Regions from separate parts of the Bacillus sp. LH1 genome, predicted to be linked through region 1. Evidence: predicted binding sites of a transcription regulator. Region 1 holds the regulator's gene; each other region holds the start of a gene.
What was found. Region 1 encodes Rex, which represses fermentation and respiration genes when NADH is low (regulators of the CRP and FNR family bind a similar motif). Its sites were predicted from a motif close to TTGTGAAATATTTCACAA; they were not measured.
Positions count from the first base shown of each region.

Region 2: arcA (arginine deiminase) is a predicted target of Rex. The motif match lies at 2,371-2,388, and genes of this name have one in related genera.
Region 3: ACX9TM_RS25330 (L-lactate dehydrogenase) is a predicted target of Rex. The motif match lies at 1,971-1,988, and genes of this name have one in related genera.
Region 4: ACX9TM_RS07000 (formate/nitrite transporter family protein) is a predicted target of Rex. The motif match lies at 1,723-1,740, and genes of this name have one in related genera.

Region 1 is NZ_CM175007.1:266,216-270,331, reverse strand. Features, by position in the region: gene groES (co-chaperone GroES) at 1-48, opposite strand, end outside; gene ACX9TM_RS01555 (CPBP family intramembrane glutamic endopeptidase) at 438-1,187, shown strand; gene ACX9TM_RS01550 (YdiK family protein) at 1,184-1,375, shown strand; gene ACX9TM_RS01545 (redox-sensing transcriptional repressor Rex) at 1,405-2,034, opposite strand; gene ACX9TM_RS01540 (ABC-F family ATP-binding cassette domain-containing protein) at 2,222-4,116, shown strand, end outside.
Region 2 is NZ_CM175007.1:409,993-414,108, forward strand. Features, by position in the region: gene ACX9TM_RS02165 (amino acid ABC transporter ATP-binding protein) at 1-113, opposite strand, end outside; partial or broken gene ACX9TM_RS02170 (HAMP domain-containing protein) at 489-674, shown strand; partial or broken gene ACX9TM_RS02175 (methyl-accepting chemotaxis protein) at 1,044-1,616, shown strand; gene argR (arginine repressor) at 1,763-2,212, shown strand; gene arcA (arginine deiminase) at 2,481-3,713, shown strand; gene argF (ornithine carbamoyltransferase) at 3,744-4,116, shown strand, end outside.
Region 3 is NZ_CM175007.1:4,872,643-4,876,758, reverse strand. Features, by position in the region: gene ACX9TM_RS25350 (TetR/AcrR family transcriptional regulator) at 1-63, shown strand, start outside; gene ACX9TM_RS25345 (CPBP family intramembrane glutamic endopeptidase) at 530-1,243, shown strand; gene ACX9TM_RS25340 (hypothetical protein) at 1,387-1,572, shown strand; gene ACX9TM_RS25335 (spore coat protein) at 1,586-1,834, shown strand; gene ACX9TM_RS25330 (L-lactate dehydrogenase) at 2,080-3,030, shown strand; gene ACX9TM_RS25325 (PTS sugar transporter subunit IIC) at 3,053-4,066, shown strand.
Region 4 is NZ_CM175007.1:1,334,892-1,339,007, forward strand. Features, by position in the region: gene ACX9TM_RS06990 (prepilin peptidase) at 1-433, shown strand, start outside; gene ACX9TM_RS06995 (cyclic-phosphate processing receiver domain-containing protein) at 448-759, shown strand; gene ACX9TM_RS07000 (formate/nitrite transporter family protein) at 787-1,638, opposite strand; gene ACX9TM_RS07005 (TerC family protein) at 1,841-2,635, opposite strand; gene ACX9TM_RS07010 (TrkH family potassium uptake protein) at 2,931-4,116, opposite strand, start outside.

The sequences.
Region 1 (4,116 bases):
TGCTTGAACAAGCTCAATTACAACGCGATCACCTAATGGCTTTAGCATGAACAATAACCTCCTCATTTTGTTATGTAAATTTCTTTTATTAGCACTCAAGTCATCCGAGTGCTAACACACTTATAATAATAAATAATCTCAATTTCTTTTGCAAGTAAAAAAATCATAATTTTTTCGCAAATCACTATATAAACTTTCTATATACAATACTGCCTTTACTATATGAATCGTTGTTTCCACTGCTCGTATGTTACAATATGAAAGGACACCCTAAGTTGTTTTCGCTACACATACAACTTTCTCCTGTCTTCTATTATAATTTCAAATAAGGATTTACGAAAAAAACATAATTCAAGAGGTTTATATCGTAGGTAGCATATTTACATGTTATCCTAACTTATCTCATACACTATAGTTAGAAAGGATGGTTAAACCATTTGAAGAAACAATACTGGTGGATTATCGTTACATACATTTTAATGCAGTTATCTGGCGTTGTTGGATTACCACTTCTCCTAAAAACAGGACTCTATGATAATAGAGGATTTACCATTGAGGAAAAAGGACAAATCATAACAGGACACTGGGCAATTATTAGCTTCTTTGTTGCATTATGTATCGTACTTTGGTTACTTAGAACAGATATTCGTGACAGGCATTTAGATGCAATGCGCTCTTCTGTTCCAGCTACTATTGGATGGATTTTTATCGGGTTCTTCTTAGCTTTCTTTTCACAAATAGTTGCCGGTATGATCGAGATGCAGCTGCTAGGAATTAAACAAGGTTCAGAAAATACAATGAAACTTATGGAAATTGCAAGAACGACACCTTGGTTCCTTATTGTTGTTTCTATAATTGGACCTATCTTAGAAGAAATCGTATTTAGAAAAATTCTATTCGGCACGCTTTATAAGAAGTTTAACTTCTTTATCGCAGCTATCATTAGTTCGCTTGTATTCGCAGCAATTCATTTTGATTTTACTCACTTATTGGTATACACTGCTATGGGGCTCGTATTCGCCTTCTTATATGTGAAGACGAAACGTATTATCGTTCCGATTGCAGCTCATGTTGCGATGAATACATTAGTCGCTATTGGGCAAATTTTTATGAGCAATGAACAAATTCAAGAAATGATTAAAGAAGCTGAAAAAATGCAAGGCTTTATCGGAGGATTTTTTGTATGAGAAACTCACCATTGTTCATGGCTGCACTATACTTCCTTCTTGGATGTATCTTTACACGCTTCGCCATTACGAACGTGACAGATACAATCTGGAATATGTGGACAATACTATTTGCAGTTATGGCAACAATTGATTTTAATTTGGCACTTCGCCTTATATTAGTTAAATTCACAAAGAAGAAACAATAATAAAACGCAGAGGTCGCTTCCTCTGCGTTTTATTGTGGATAGTTTTTCAAAAAGTAAACTAATGTTTGTAACTCTACAGCTAAGTCAATATGATGAATTCTAATATTCTCTGATACGTTTAATCGCGCTGGTGTGAAATTCAAAATACCGTGCACGCTTGTTTCAGCTAATCTATCTGCTACAGCTTGTGCTACTGTAGCCGGTACTGTTAATATTGCCACTTGTATATCATTTGATAATCTCTCTTCTAATTCATCTAAATGATATACAGGAATGCCCCCGATTTCTGTTCCAACTTTCTCTTCACTAACATCAAATGCCATTTCAATTTTTGTATTATTGTTTTTCGTGAAATTATAATGTAAGAAAGCGGTCCCTAAATTACCTACTCCAATAAGTGCTACACGTGTTATATCATCTTGATCAAGTGTTTCGCGGAAAAATGATAATAAATAATTTACGTTATATCCATATCCCTTTTTCCCTAACGCTCCAAAATACGAAAAATCTCTTCGTATTGTTGCGGAATCTACTTTTACTGCCTCACTCAATTCGGCCGATGAAACACGCTGCTTACCAGAAAGAGATAAGTTTTGGATAAATCGATAGTATAGAGGCAATCTTTTAGCAGTGGCTTGTGGAATCTTTTGCTGATCCATATGACCTCTCCTCTCTTCCTATCTTTATTCATATACTTTAATCAAATACAGAAGTTTAGCACTCATTAAATTCCTTGTATAATAAAGAGAAGAAGTATTCTCTCTTTATTTTAAACTATACACTATTTTTAGTATGATTGAGAAATATAAACATGGCAAAGTTAAGAAATTATTTGAGGTGAAAACATTGATTTTATTACAAGTAAACGCGCTTTCGAAATTATACGGTGCAGAAACGATTCTTGCAAACATAAAATTGGAAGTACAAACAAAAGATCGTATCGCATTAGTTGGAAGGAATGGAGCAGGAAAATCTACATTATTAAAAATTATCGCTGGTGAATTATCTCATGATGGTGGCGAAATTATAAAACCGAAAGATGTCTCAATCGGATATTTAGCTCAAAATACTGGACTAGAAACGTCTTTAACAATTTGGGATGAAATGCTAACCGTCTTTACCCACTTACAGCAAATGGAGACAAAACTTCGAAGGCTTGAGCAAGAAATGGGAAAAGAAGAAAACTTTTCAAACGAAGCTACATATGAAAGATTGTTAGCTGATTATGACCAACTACAACTCAATTATAAAGATCAAGGTGGATATCAATATGAAGCGGATATTCGCTCCATTTTAAGCGGCCTTGGCTTCCCAGTTGAAACGCACCAGACGACGATCTCTACTTTAAGCGGCGGGCAAAAAACAAGATTAGCTCTCGGGAAATTATTATTAACAAAACCAGACTTACTTATTTTGGACGAGCCTACAAACCATTTAGACATCGAAACATTAACATGGCTTGAGCAATATTTGCAAGGTTATCCTGGCGCAATATTAATCGTCTCACATGACCGTTATTTCTTAGACAAACTCGTTACACAAGTATATGAAATTTCGAATAAAGAAAGCAGACGATTTGTTGGTAACTACAGTAAATATTTAGACTTAAAATCAGCATTATATGAGCAAGAAATGAAACGTTACGAAAAACAACAAGATGAAATCGCAAAACTTGAGGACTTCGTTCAAAAGAATATAGCTCGCGCTTCTACAACGAAACGTGCTCAAAGTCGCCGTAAACAACTAGACAGAATGGAATTATTAACGAGACCATTAGGGGATTCTAAGTCAGCATCATTCCACTTCGATATTGAAAAACAAAGTGGAAATGATGTTTTACAAGTAAATGATGCAACCATCGGCTATGATGGAAACCCTATAATTGAACATGTAACTATGCGCTTAACTCGCGGAGATAGTGTTGCTTTAGTTGGTCCAAACGGAATTGGGAAATCCACATTGTTAAAATCCATTGTGAATAAGTTACCACTATTAAATGGTGATGTTTCTTTCGGATCAAATGTATCTGTTGGTTATTATGATCAAGAACAAGCAAACTTAACATCTTCTAAACGGGTTTTAAATGAACTATGGGATGAATATCCACTGCAACCGGAAAAAGAAATCCGTACTATACTTGGGAATTTTTTATTCACAGGAGATGATGTACTGAAACCAGTATCTTCCCTTAGTGGTGGACAAAAAGCTCGATTAGCTCTTGCAAAACTTATGATGCAAAAGTCAAATTTGTTAATTCTAGATGAGCCTACGAACCACCTTGATTTAAATAGTAAAGAGATTTTGGAGAATGCTTTAATTGATTACCCAGGGACTCTTCTATTCGTCTCACATGACCGCTACTTTATTAACCGTGTAACAACAACTGTGGTTGAGTTATCAACAGAAGGTGCACAGGAATATTTAGGGGATTACGATTACTACGTTGAAAAGAAAAATGAAATGATTGAACGTGCAGAACTTGAACAGCAAGAAAGTGACGTTCCTGTTCAAAAGGTGATTGCACAAGAGAAATTAAATTATTTAGAAGAAAAAGAGCGTAAAAAACTAGAGCGTCAACGCACTAGAAAAATTGAAGAGCTAGAACAAAGTATAGTGGAATTAGAAGAAGAAATTGCTACGTTAGAAGATCAACTTTGCTTACCAGAAATATATGCAGATTATGAAAAAGCTAGTGAAATTACAACTAAAAAGCAAACGCTACAAGAACAACTTGAAACTTG
Region 2 (4,116 bases), 140 kb from region 1:
GAACCACTGGCACCAATTAAAACAACAACTTCTTTTTCTTTTACTTCTAAATCAATTCCTTTTAACACATCAAGTGAACCGAATGATTTTACTAGATTTCGAACTTGAATCATACAAAACCCCCAGTTAAAAATATATTTTACAAATGTTGCCCTGTATTTCTGTTATTAGTCATAAATTGTCAGAATCCTTTATTTTTTTCGTGCAATTTGATATTCAAAGAAATAATGATTTTTAAAATCTCTATATCCTTCTATAATGAAAATATGGATAATAATATATAGGTAGTATTTATATTGCTTATAAAAAGGGGGAAAGGGAAGATGGAAAAAGAAAGAAAAACATTTTCTTTTGGATTACGTACACAACTTATGCTATTCACTACAGTTTTAGCTTTCATTACATATTCAACAAGTATATTTTTTATTTACGTGATATACGATTATTTTCAAAGTTATGTAAGTCAAACTGTATATAATATTATCGTTATGTTATTAGGGGTAGTATGGTCTGGAATTTTAGCATATGGAGCAGCCGTATTTTTAATTAAACCGCTTCGCAAGTTAGAGGAAGCGGCAAGAAAAGCAGCTGAGGGTGATATTCGTGAAGATGTTCCATTACCGAAGACAGATGATGAAATTAAATCTTTAAGTGTTGCATTTAATATGATGTTAGGAAACTTAAGGGGCATGGTAAAAAATATTGATACAACATTTTCGTATACAAATAATCAAGTACAGCAGATTAGAAAACAAACAGGCGAAGCAACGAGACAAGCGCAAGGTGTATCTGAGACACTTGCAGAGATTTCTTCAGGCGCTGAGCAATCAGCGGCATCAATTCAAGCAATTGTTTCTGCTGTTGATACAACGACTTCTATTGCAAGTGAAGTAGAAGAAAAAGCGAAGCAGTCTGATACATTGTCTTCAGAAATGGTTGAAGCTTTAGGGCATAGTACTCGTGTCTTTACGTCTTTAATTCAAGGTATTCAAACATTGGCAAAAGAAAATGAAGATTCAATGCAAAATGTACAGAAGTTAGAAGAACGAATGAAACAAGTAGAACATATTGTGTCTGTTGTGAGTGCGATTGCTAGCCAAACGAATTTATTAGCACTAAATGCTTCTATTGAGGCAGCTCGCGCAGGAGAGCATGGAAGAGGCTTTGCGGTTGTTGCGGAAGAAGTACGTAAACTTGCTGATGAAAGTGATCATTCTGCAAGAAACATATCGCAGTTATTACGGAATATGCAAGATGAAGTACAACAAGTTGCAATGAAAATGACAGAACAAGTGAAAATAGCTAAAGAAGAGGCGAAACGTGGGGAAGCTACGGAATTAATTTTAAAAGAAATGTCATCAAGTGTTATGGAAGTAGCCGATGCAACTCAGCAAATTAGTAGTTATATGAATGAACAAGTGAGCCATATTCATCAAACAGGAGCACAAACAAAAGCTGTAGCAGCAATTGCTGAAGAAACGTCAGCTGGTTCGCAAGAAGTAGCACGTGTGACGCTACAACAATCTAAAAATATGATAGTAATCGATCAATTATTAAAGGATTTAGAGAAGCAAGCAACTGATTTGAAACAAACAATTGAACGATTTTCAATGTAAAAGGAAGAACAGAATATTGTTCTTCTCTTTTTTATTTAGCTTGATTTAATATTTACAGTTAAACTATGAACGTTTCCGCAACATTCTTTTCTGTCCCTTTCGGATGAAAATTATAGCGAGCTATAATATTAAAAGGGGTGTCTTTTATGAAAAAAGAAAAAAGACAACGGTTAATTAAACAATTTGTAAAGGAGTATGAAATAGATAAGCAAGAAAGATTAGTAGAATTGTTAGCAAAAAAAGATGTATTAGTAACACAAGCTACGGTTTCTCGCGATATTCGTGAGTTAAACTTAACGAAGGTACCTTCTCAAGAAGGATTAATGATATATAAAGTTTTCTCAGAAGAGCATTTACAAACTGATATAAAGTTAAAGAAAAAATTACGAGAAGTTGTTTTAAAAATTGATTGTGTAGATCAATTAATGGTTATTAAAACATTACCTGGTAATGCACATGTTATTGGTGTTTTATTTGATGAGTTAGATTGGAAAGAAAAAATAGGATGTATATGTGGAAATGATACATGCCTTATAATTTCACAGTCGAAATCAGATAGGGAGATTATAGAAGAAAGATTAAATTTAATTATTTAGATGCAAAAATCCTGTTTTTAATAAAATTAAAAACAGGATTTTTGTTTAAATACGGAAGTTAAATATTCAACATATATGCGTAATATATGTATTTTTTATTGAGAAAGCAAGATAGTTTGTTATAAAAATACATATTCGTATGATTTTAAAAAAATAACTTGTTTAATATTTCACAATGATAATGTGGATGCTTTCACAAAGATGAAAGTACAGAGCATTTATTATGTACTTGTAAGACATCAAACATATTTAAAAGGAGGTACAACAAATGAAACATCCGATACATGTTACTTCAGAAATTGGGGAATTACAAACGGTTTTATTAAAACGACCGGGTAAAGAAGTGGAAAACTTGACGCCAGATTATTTGCAACAATTATTATTTGACGATATTCCATACTTACCAATTATTCAAAAAGAGCATGATTATTTTGCACAAACGTTACGCAATCGGGGTGTTGAAGTTCTTTATTTAGAAAAACTAGCCGCGGAGGCGTTAGTAGATAAAAAACTTCGAGAAGAATTTGTTGATCGTATTTTAAAAGAAGGACAGGCCGACGTAAATGTTGCACATCAAACTTTAAAAGAATATTTACTTTCCTTTTCAAATGAAGAATTAATTCAAAAAATTATGGGCGGTGTACGGAAAAACGAAATTGAAACAAGTAAGAAGACACATTTATATGAATTAATGGAAGATCACTATCCGTTTTACTTAGATCCAATGCCTAATTTATATTTTACTCGTGATCCAGCAGCTAGCGTGGGCGATGGCTTAACGATAAATAAGATGAGAGAACCAGCGCGTAGACGTGAATCATTATTCATGGAGTACATCATTAAATATCATCCAAGATTTGCAAAACATAATGTACCAATCTGGTTAGATCGTGATTATAAATTTCCGATTGAAGGTGGCGACGAGCTAATTTTAAATGAAGAAACAATTGCGATTGGAGTATCTGCTCGTACTTCAGCTAAAGCAATTGAACGTTTAGCTAAAAATCTCTTTAGCCGACAAAATAAAATTAAGAAAGTGTTAGCAATAGAAATTCCAAAATGTCGAGCATTTATGCATTTAGATACAGTATTTACAATGGTTGATTATGACAAGTTTACAATTCACCCAGCCATTCAAGGGCCAAAAGGGAATATGAATATTTATATTTTAGAAAAAGGATCAGATGAGGAAACTCTTAAAATTACACATCGTACTTCTTTAATGGAAGCATTAAAAGAGGTATTAGGCTTAAGTGAATTAGTTCTTATTCCATGTGGAGGAGGAGATGTAATTGCTTCTGCTCGTGAACAATGGAATGATGGCTCGAACACATTAGCAATTGCGCCAGGTGTAGTTGTTACATATGATCGCAACTATGTATCTAATACGTTATTACGTGAACACGGTATAGAAGTGATTGAGGTGCTAAGTTCGGAATTATCTCGTGGTCGTGGGGGTCCACGTTGCATGAGTATGCCAATTGTTCGTAAAGATATTTAGTATAAATAACGGAGAAAGTAGGGATGAATTATGTTAATGACTAGACAAAATTTAAAAGGAAGAAGCTTTCTAGCAGAAAAAGATTTTACACAAGAAGAATTGTTATATTTTCTAGATTTGGCAGCAGAATTAAAAGAGAAAAAGAAAAATGGTATCCCGCATCATTATTTAGAAGGTAAAAATGTAGCGCTCTTATTTGAAAAAACTTCTACTCGTACGCGTTGTGCATTTACAGTAGCATGTACAGATTTAGGGGCAAATCCTGAATATTTAGGGAAAGGTGATATTCAACTTGGGAAAAAAGAATCTGTAGAGGATACAGCAAAAGTGTTAGGGCGTATGTTTGACGGAATTGAGTTTCGTGGATTTAATCATGAAACTGTAGAATCTTTAGCACAAAATT
Region 3 (4,116 bases), 760 kb from region 1:
TTAGATTTAGATATAAGTTTACATGTATTGTTGGAAACGTTTATTAAAGGGTTACGTGAATAAGAAGCGAGGCAAACAAAAACCTTAGAAGTGATTCTAAGGTTTTTTAGTGCATATAATTCGAAAAGAGCGGTAGGCTTTTTCTCATTACATGATATTATTTTACAGGTTTGAAAAATGTGTATATGGCTAAGAAAAAGCAAACGAAACTGAATACGGTAGGATCTTGATATGGACTAGGCTCAGAGCCCTTCTGGATTTCTGTAAGGAAGTCATGTGTTTTCATGTTCATTGCTCCTTTAACTAATAAAATTTATATGATGCGAGGGTTATGGTGGATAGATAAGAAATTTTTGGAATTTCATCTAATAATTATTATATAGTAATCTAATTCCAAAAACTATATAATACAAAGCTTTCATGATATGTAAAATTGCATATTATTCTTTTTGAAAAATTTGTTATATTATCTATATATTTGTATTAAAGGTTTTTTTGTTAAGGTAATGAAAACAAATGGAGGAATAGTATGAGAAAAACAGTATTAGAAGCGTATAATGCAGAAAGAGAAGTAGATAACATAACATATAAAAATCTAGTTGTAACGATTGCAAGCATTCTAGGGTTCTCACTCTTAGGGGGATTATTCCTTGCTTTAGCCCTTGGAATTTTTGGAGAAGAGGTATTACGTGCTAATTTAGAGGGATATTATTTACTTCTATTTGATGCAGCTGTTGTTACTATTGTTTTATTTGCGTATAAACCAGTGCTTCATTTTATTAAGAACATATGGGATGTATCTATTTTAAAAAATGGGAAAACCTACTTGTATTTATTAATAGGTTTTATCATCATTGCATTAACTCAGTATGTAATGTTAGAGTTGTTTAGCTTTGAAAGTGCAGAGCAGCAACGAGATCAATTAGGGAGCTTAGGACTTCAAAATAGTCTACAAAGTATTATATATGTGTTAAGTGTTGCTATAATTACACCAATTAAAGAAGAAATTTTATATAGAGGTATTTTGTATCGATTTTTTGAAAAGAAATATAGTTTTCTAGTTGGTATCATTATTTCTTCCTTTATCTTTGGGATTCTTCATGGTGGTTTTCCAGTTACGGCAATGATTATGGGGATTGTATTTGCTATGTTATATAAGAAAACACAATCTATTTTACCTAGCATCATTTTACATATTGTATGGAACCTACTTGTGAGTATAAGTATGATTGTTTCTTTATAAAATTGAATGAATATTTAGCATAAAAGATGAATGGCCTAGCTATTCATCTTTTATTTTGTTTATATGTAGGAAAAGTTGATGAATACAATCCAAAAAGAACCAAATACTAATGATGAATGAACAAAGAAAGGCGGGTATGTTATATGCAAAACTTAACAGAGCTTGAAGTAGAAAATTTACGTCATTTAATTGGTGGACACGCAACAATTATTAACAAGTTGGAGCAGTATGCACAGACGTGTACAGATCCACAACTGAAACAAATGCTACAAAAAGATGCGCAAGATGCACGAAATACGAAACAGCAATTAATGACTTTCCTAGGATAGGAGGAAGCGGAAAATGAATGAAAAAGATATGGTAAATGATTATTTAGCAGGATTAAATGCAAGTTTAACAAGCTATGCAAATTATATTGCTCAGTCTGATAATGAACAGTTACATCAAACGTTAATTCAAATTCGTAATCAAGACGAGGCGCGCCAACGTAATATGTATGAGTACGCAAAGCAAAAGAGTTATTACAAACCGGCAGCACCTGCTAATCCGATGATTGTACAGCAATTAAAAAGCCAATTAAGTGCGGAATAACAGGAAAAAGAAAACGAGCGAATTTATTCGCTCGTTTTCTTTTTGTATATGTCAATAAATACATAATAAATATTTTTCCAGTTGTAACAAATATGACGAAAATGGAATATGACAATTCACAAAAAGGACAAAAACTTTGTTCAACATTTCACAAAGTATCCATGGTTTCTATCGTGGGAACCTCTATAATTAAGAATGTAAAGAACAAAAGAAATAGATTATATGATCAATTAGGAGAGATTGCTATGAAAAGACATACAAGAAAAATTGCAATTATCGGTACTGGATTAGTTGGATCAAGTTGTGCGTATTCCATTGTAAATCAAGGGATTTGCGAAGAGCTATTATTAATTGATATAAATCATGAACGTGCAGTTGGGGAAGCAATGGATTTATCACATTGCATTAACTTTACAAATACAAGAACAAAAGTATATGCAGGAAGCTATGAAGACTGCAAAGATATGGACATTGTCATTATTACAGCAGGGCCAGCACCAAAACCAGGGCAAAGTCGCTTAGATACTTTAGGAGCGAGTGCGAAGATTATGGAAAGTGTTGTTGGTGGTGTAATGGCAAGTGGATTTGATGGTATTTTCTTACTTGCATCGAACCCAGTTGATATTATTACATATCAAGTGTGGAAATTATCTGGATTACCTAGAAATCGCGTAATCGGTACTGGTACATCACTAGATTCTTCTCGCTTAAGAACAATTTTATCTGAAATGCTACATGTAGATCCTCGTAGTATTCATGGGTATTCATTAGGAGAACATGGTGATTCTCAAATGGTTGCTTGGTCTCATGTAACTGTTGGTGGAAAGCCAATTCTGCAAATTTTAGAAGAACAAAAAGAGCGATTTGGTGAAATAGATTTAGATGAAATTGTTGAGAAGACTGCAAAAGCTGGCTGGGAAATTTATAAACGTAAAGGAACTACTTATTACGGGATTGGAAATTCTCTAGCATATATTGCGAGTTCAATCTTTAATGATGATCACCGTGTCATTGCTGTATCAGCCATTTTAGATGGTGAGTACGGTGAATATGATATTTGTACAGGAGTACCAGCTATTATTACTAGAGACGGTATAAGAGAAGTTGTAGAACTCAATTTAACAGAGGATGAAGAATCTCGATTCGCAAAATCAAACGATATTTTACGTGATTATATGAAAACAATTGGTTACTAACTTATAGGAGAAGGTGAAACAAATGAAGGAATATATAATGTCTCGTGTATTTAAAGCATCTGCTGGAATCGCACAAGGTATTTTCGTATCCCTCGGAATTGGTTTACTGATCGAAAATATAGGAAGAATTGTTGATATACCATTACTTATTACAATCGGAGTTGTTGCAAAATCACTAATGGCACCGGCAATTGGTGCTGGAATTGCTTTTATGCTCGGTGCAAACGGTCTTGTAATCTTCTCGGCGATGGTAGCCGGAGCGATTGGTGCCGGATCCATTTCGATTACTGAAGCTGGTCTAATTATTAAAACAGGTGAGCCAATCGGTGCATTATTAACAGCAACTTTAGCTGTATATATTGGTAAACGTTTAAGCGGAAAAACTGCGTTAGATATGATGCTCGTTCCATTTGCGGCCATATTAGGTTCTGGTTTAGTAGGCATTTGGTTATCTCATAATATTACTCCTGTTTTAAATGCAGTTGGAGCGTTTATTAAAGATAGCTCAGCTGGTAGCCCATTCATCGCTTCTATCGTCATTGCAGTAGTTTGGGGACTATTACTTATCTCTCCAGCTTCATCAGCTGCGTTAGCAATTGCACTTAGCTTAGACGGTGTTGCAGGTGGTGCAGCTCTTGCTGGATGCGTTGCTCAGTTTATCGGATTCTCTGTCATCTCAGCAAAAGAAAACAATTTAGGTGGCATATTAGCTCAAGCACTTTGTACTCCGAAAGTACAGTTACCAAATATCACTAAAAATCCAATGATTCTCGTCCCAACTGTCGTCGCCAGTGCTATAGTCGGTCCAGTATCAGCATTAATTTTCCAACTGGAAGCAGGAAAGGAAATTGCAGGTCTTGGATTAAGTTCTCTTATAGCACCAATTAATTTAATTTCCAGCCAAGGATGGGAAGTTCTCCCGGCGATGGTAATTACTTATATCGTCATTCCAGTAGCTGTTTCTTATATACTTTACATTGCTCTTAAAAAAGCAGGTCGTATTCATTCTGGTGATATGACTGTACCGCAATCTTAAATTGAAAATCTCCTTAATAATAGATAAAAGCAGACTGAAGCCACAGTCTG
Region 4 (4,116 bases), 1.1 Mb from region 1:
ACTTATTATCATTTTATCCCTTTTTTCGCTACTTCTTATTATTTCAGTTACAGATTACTTATATATGTTAATTCCTGATTGTATTTTAATTTCGTTTGCGGTTTTACTCATTCTCGAAAGTGTTTTTGTACAATTAGTTACTTGGACAGATAGTATAGTTGGTAGTGGTGTTATATTCCTTTTGTTATATTGCATGCAAAAGATATATCCAGAAGGGCTTGGCGGAGGAGATATAAAACTACTTTCGTTACTTGGTTTTATAGTAGGAGTGAAGGGAGTTTTTATCGTTTTATTTTTAGCATCTTGTTTTAGTCTTTGTTTTTTCGGGATTGGTATCGGATTAAAACGTATAGAAGTACGAAAGCCAATTCCATTTGGTCCTTTTATTAGTCTTGGGGCAATGTGCTATGTATTAGCTGTTTATTCAAATTAGAGAGGGAATCGAAAATGAACGTATATATGGATGATCAAAGAAGTTGCCCGTTCGGGTATGTGTCCGCAACTACAGTAGAATGTGCCTTGCAAATGGTTCGGGATTATGATGTGAATATTCTTTCCCTTGATTATAATATGGGCTGGGGAGCAAAAAATGGACTAGATTTTGTAGAAGCTTTTTGTACAGAGGGATTATATGTAAATGAAATTCACCTTCATACGAATGATGTCATCGGTATGCACAAGATGAAACAGAGAATGGATAAGGGAAAGGAAGAAGGAGAAATTAATCCTCACCTTGTTGTTAAATACGTGGGAAGCTAAAAACTCCAAAGTAAAACTTTGGAGTTTTTAGTGTTTCATATGTGCTTGTAAAGGAATAATCTCTTCTTGTTGAGCTACTGCGATTTCAGTTTCTTCCTGTTGAACTTCAGGTGTTTTCTTTGTTAAGTAGTGGTATACCATACCGACAAATACTGATCCGCCAATAATGTTACCGATTGTAACAGGAATTAAGTTATGAATAGCACCTGAAAAAGAAATTGTCTCAGGATGCGGTGAAACTAAAGATAAAGCAAAGAGTGATAAGTTTGCAATACTATGTTCGTAACCAGATAAGAAGAATGTGAAAACAAGTAGCATCATGACTATTATTTTTGCTGTGTCACCTTTAACCTGAGAAGGTAAGAAACAAGCAAGACATACGAGCCAGTTACATAAAATGGCTTTAAAGAATAACTGCATTGTAGGTGTGTTCATCTTTCCTTCAACGACTTTATTCATTAAGTGACCGTGATCAATTGCTTCAAAAATTCCAGTTGCGTAAAATAGTAAGGCAAAGAATAACGCGCCGGCTAAGTTACCTGCATAACAAGCAACCCAGTTACGTAGTGTATCAGAAATCGTTGTTTCTTTTCTTAAAGTTGCTACAGTAAAGTACATTGTGTTCCCAGTAAACAATTCAGCACCGCCATATATAATAAGTACGAGAGCAATCCCGAAAAACATAGAAGCAGCTAAATAAGTTGCTGGTGAATCTGCAATGTGAAAAAAGTTACCTAATTTAAAACATAGTACAATAATAAAACCGATATAAATACCCGCAAGTGCAGCACGAATGAAATATTGCATTGGGTTTGTATCTAGTATTTTCTTTTTGCTTTTAGCCAGTTTGACAACATAATCTAGTCCTTGTTCTAGCATGAGTAATACGCTCCTTTAGTAAATCTTCTATAAATACTCCTTATATGAATAAAGTACATGGAATTGTTCTCACTTTCAATAAGTTTGTGCAATGTTTCACAAAAAGGACATACATACATTAAGAAAACGTTTACAAAAGGTAGTATAATGGAATTTTTTCTGGACATTGAGAGGAAGAAAGAAAAAAGAAAAAGCGCTGTAATTACAGCGCTTTTTCGTCTAAATTCTTTTCTACTTTTACTTCTACTTCTTTTGAGAAGAACCAACCACCAACTGCGATTCCGACTAATACAATCCAGAATGTAAGCTTCCACGGAGTGGATTCTGGGAATGAATGTGGAATTACATTTAATGCAGGGTGTGCTAATGTATAAACTGCTAGCTTCACACCAACCCAACCTACAATTAAGAATGCTGCGGTTTCAAGTCCTGGTTTACGTTTTAAGATTTGTACGAAAGCAGTTGCTGCAAATCGCATAATGATTAATCCGATAAGTCCACCTACAAAGATAACAGCGAATTGCCCAGTATCAAGACTACCAATTGTACCTAATCCTGTTTTTGGTAAAGTCATTGCTAGTGCAACAGCAGCTAAAATTGAATCAACTGCGAAGGCGATATCAGCAACCTCAACTTTAAATACAGTCCACCAAAAGTTCTCTTGTTTTTTCTTTGCTTCTTTTTCTTCTGTTTCTTCATCTGTATTCTTTTTAACATATGTTTTAAATAAGTGATTACCAGCGATAAACATAAGGTAGATGGCACCAATTGCTTGCACTTGCCATACATCGACTAAGAACGAAATCATAAATAACGATCCAAATCGGAAAACAAATGCCCCCGCTAATCCATAAAATAGTGCTTTCTTTCGTTTTTCTTCTGGTAAATGTTTTACCATAATTGCAAGAACAAGAGCGTTATCAGCCGCTAAAATCCCTTCAAGTGCAATTAGGATGAGTAATACCCAACCATACTCCAATAATAATGATACATCCATGTACATTCTCCTCTCATTTCTATAAGTTCTAAATAAGTGAAGAATTTCCCCACTATTTAGTTTCCCCATACTCCTGCCTATTAACTTTGGAAAAATCTGGAAGTGAATGCAAAAAAGACCTCTGCCGTTAATAGGCAAAGGTCTTGCTAGACATATGTAATAAAAAATGCCAACAAAGCCGGAAGAACTAAGTTCTACGTAATGACGACTTTGTTTCCAAGAAATATTCTTGGACGCTACTCCCCTTTGGAGATATGTTATTGTATTCTCATTATATGGATAATTTATACGGTTGTCAACCTGTTAAAATATCTTCATTCGGATATTTTATTTTCAGGTTCTTTTTACGAGCAAATGAAAAAGCCAATGTTAAAGGACCCATTTTCCCGAAAAACATCATAAAGATAATAATAGCTTTTCCGATTATAGTTAAGTGGGGTGTTAAATTCATACTGAGGCCAACAGTCCCAAATGCTGAAAATACTTCGAAAGCACTCATCAATAGAGGAACTCGCTCAGTAATACTCAAAATTAAAATAGCAAAAAAGATAAATGAAATTGAAATAATAGTAATGGTTAATGATTTGACAATGAGAGTATCTTTAATGGATTTTTTAAATACGACAATATCCTCTTGTTCTTGTAAAAATTTAAATACGCCAAAAAATATGATTAAAAATGTTGTTAACTTAATCCCACCACCAGTTGAAGCGCTACCAGCACCAATAAACATAAGGAGCATCATTAATAGGAGAGAAGGTTTTGACAATGTAGAAATATCAACAGTATTAAACCCGGCAGTTCGCGTTGAAATTGCTTGAAAATAAGAGGCCAATCCTTCTTCAAATGGGGTAAAACCTCTCATAGAAAGGGAGTTATGGAACTCGAATATAAAAATAAAAAGGGTAGCAATAATGTTGACGATTAGAGTAGAAGAGAGCATAAGTTTTGAATGTAGTGTAAGGTTTTTAAAGTTTTTCTTTCTTTTTATGTCTACGATTACTGTAAAACCAATTCCACCTAAGATGATGAGAGAGGAAATGACGAGATTGACAAGAATGCTATGAGAATGGGACATTAAATTATCGCTCCACACAGAAAAGCCAGCATTGTTAAAGGCTGAGATTGAATGGAAAAAACTATAATAGATCCCTTTCATAACCCCATATTTTGGTACCCATTCAAAAGAAAGAATTATAGTAGCGATACATTCGACTGTAAAAGAGAATAAAAATAATGCTTTGGCAAGACGGATGATGCCGCCGATATTCGTTTGATTTAATGCTTGTTGCAGTAAAATTCGATTTTGAAGACCGATTTTTCTTCCGAGCATAATCGCAATTAAGACAGCAAAGCTCATAATGCCAAGCCCGCCAACTTGTATAAGCGTTAAAATGACACATTGTCCAAACAAAGTAAATACTTTTCCAGTATCTACAACACCAAGCCCAGTAACAGTACAAGCGGAAACGGTTGTAAAT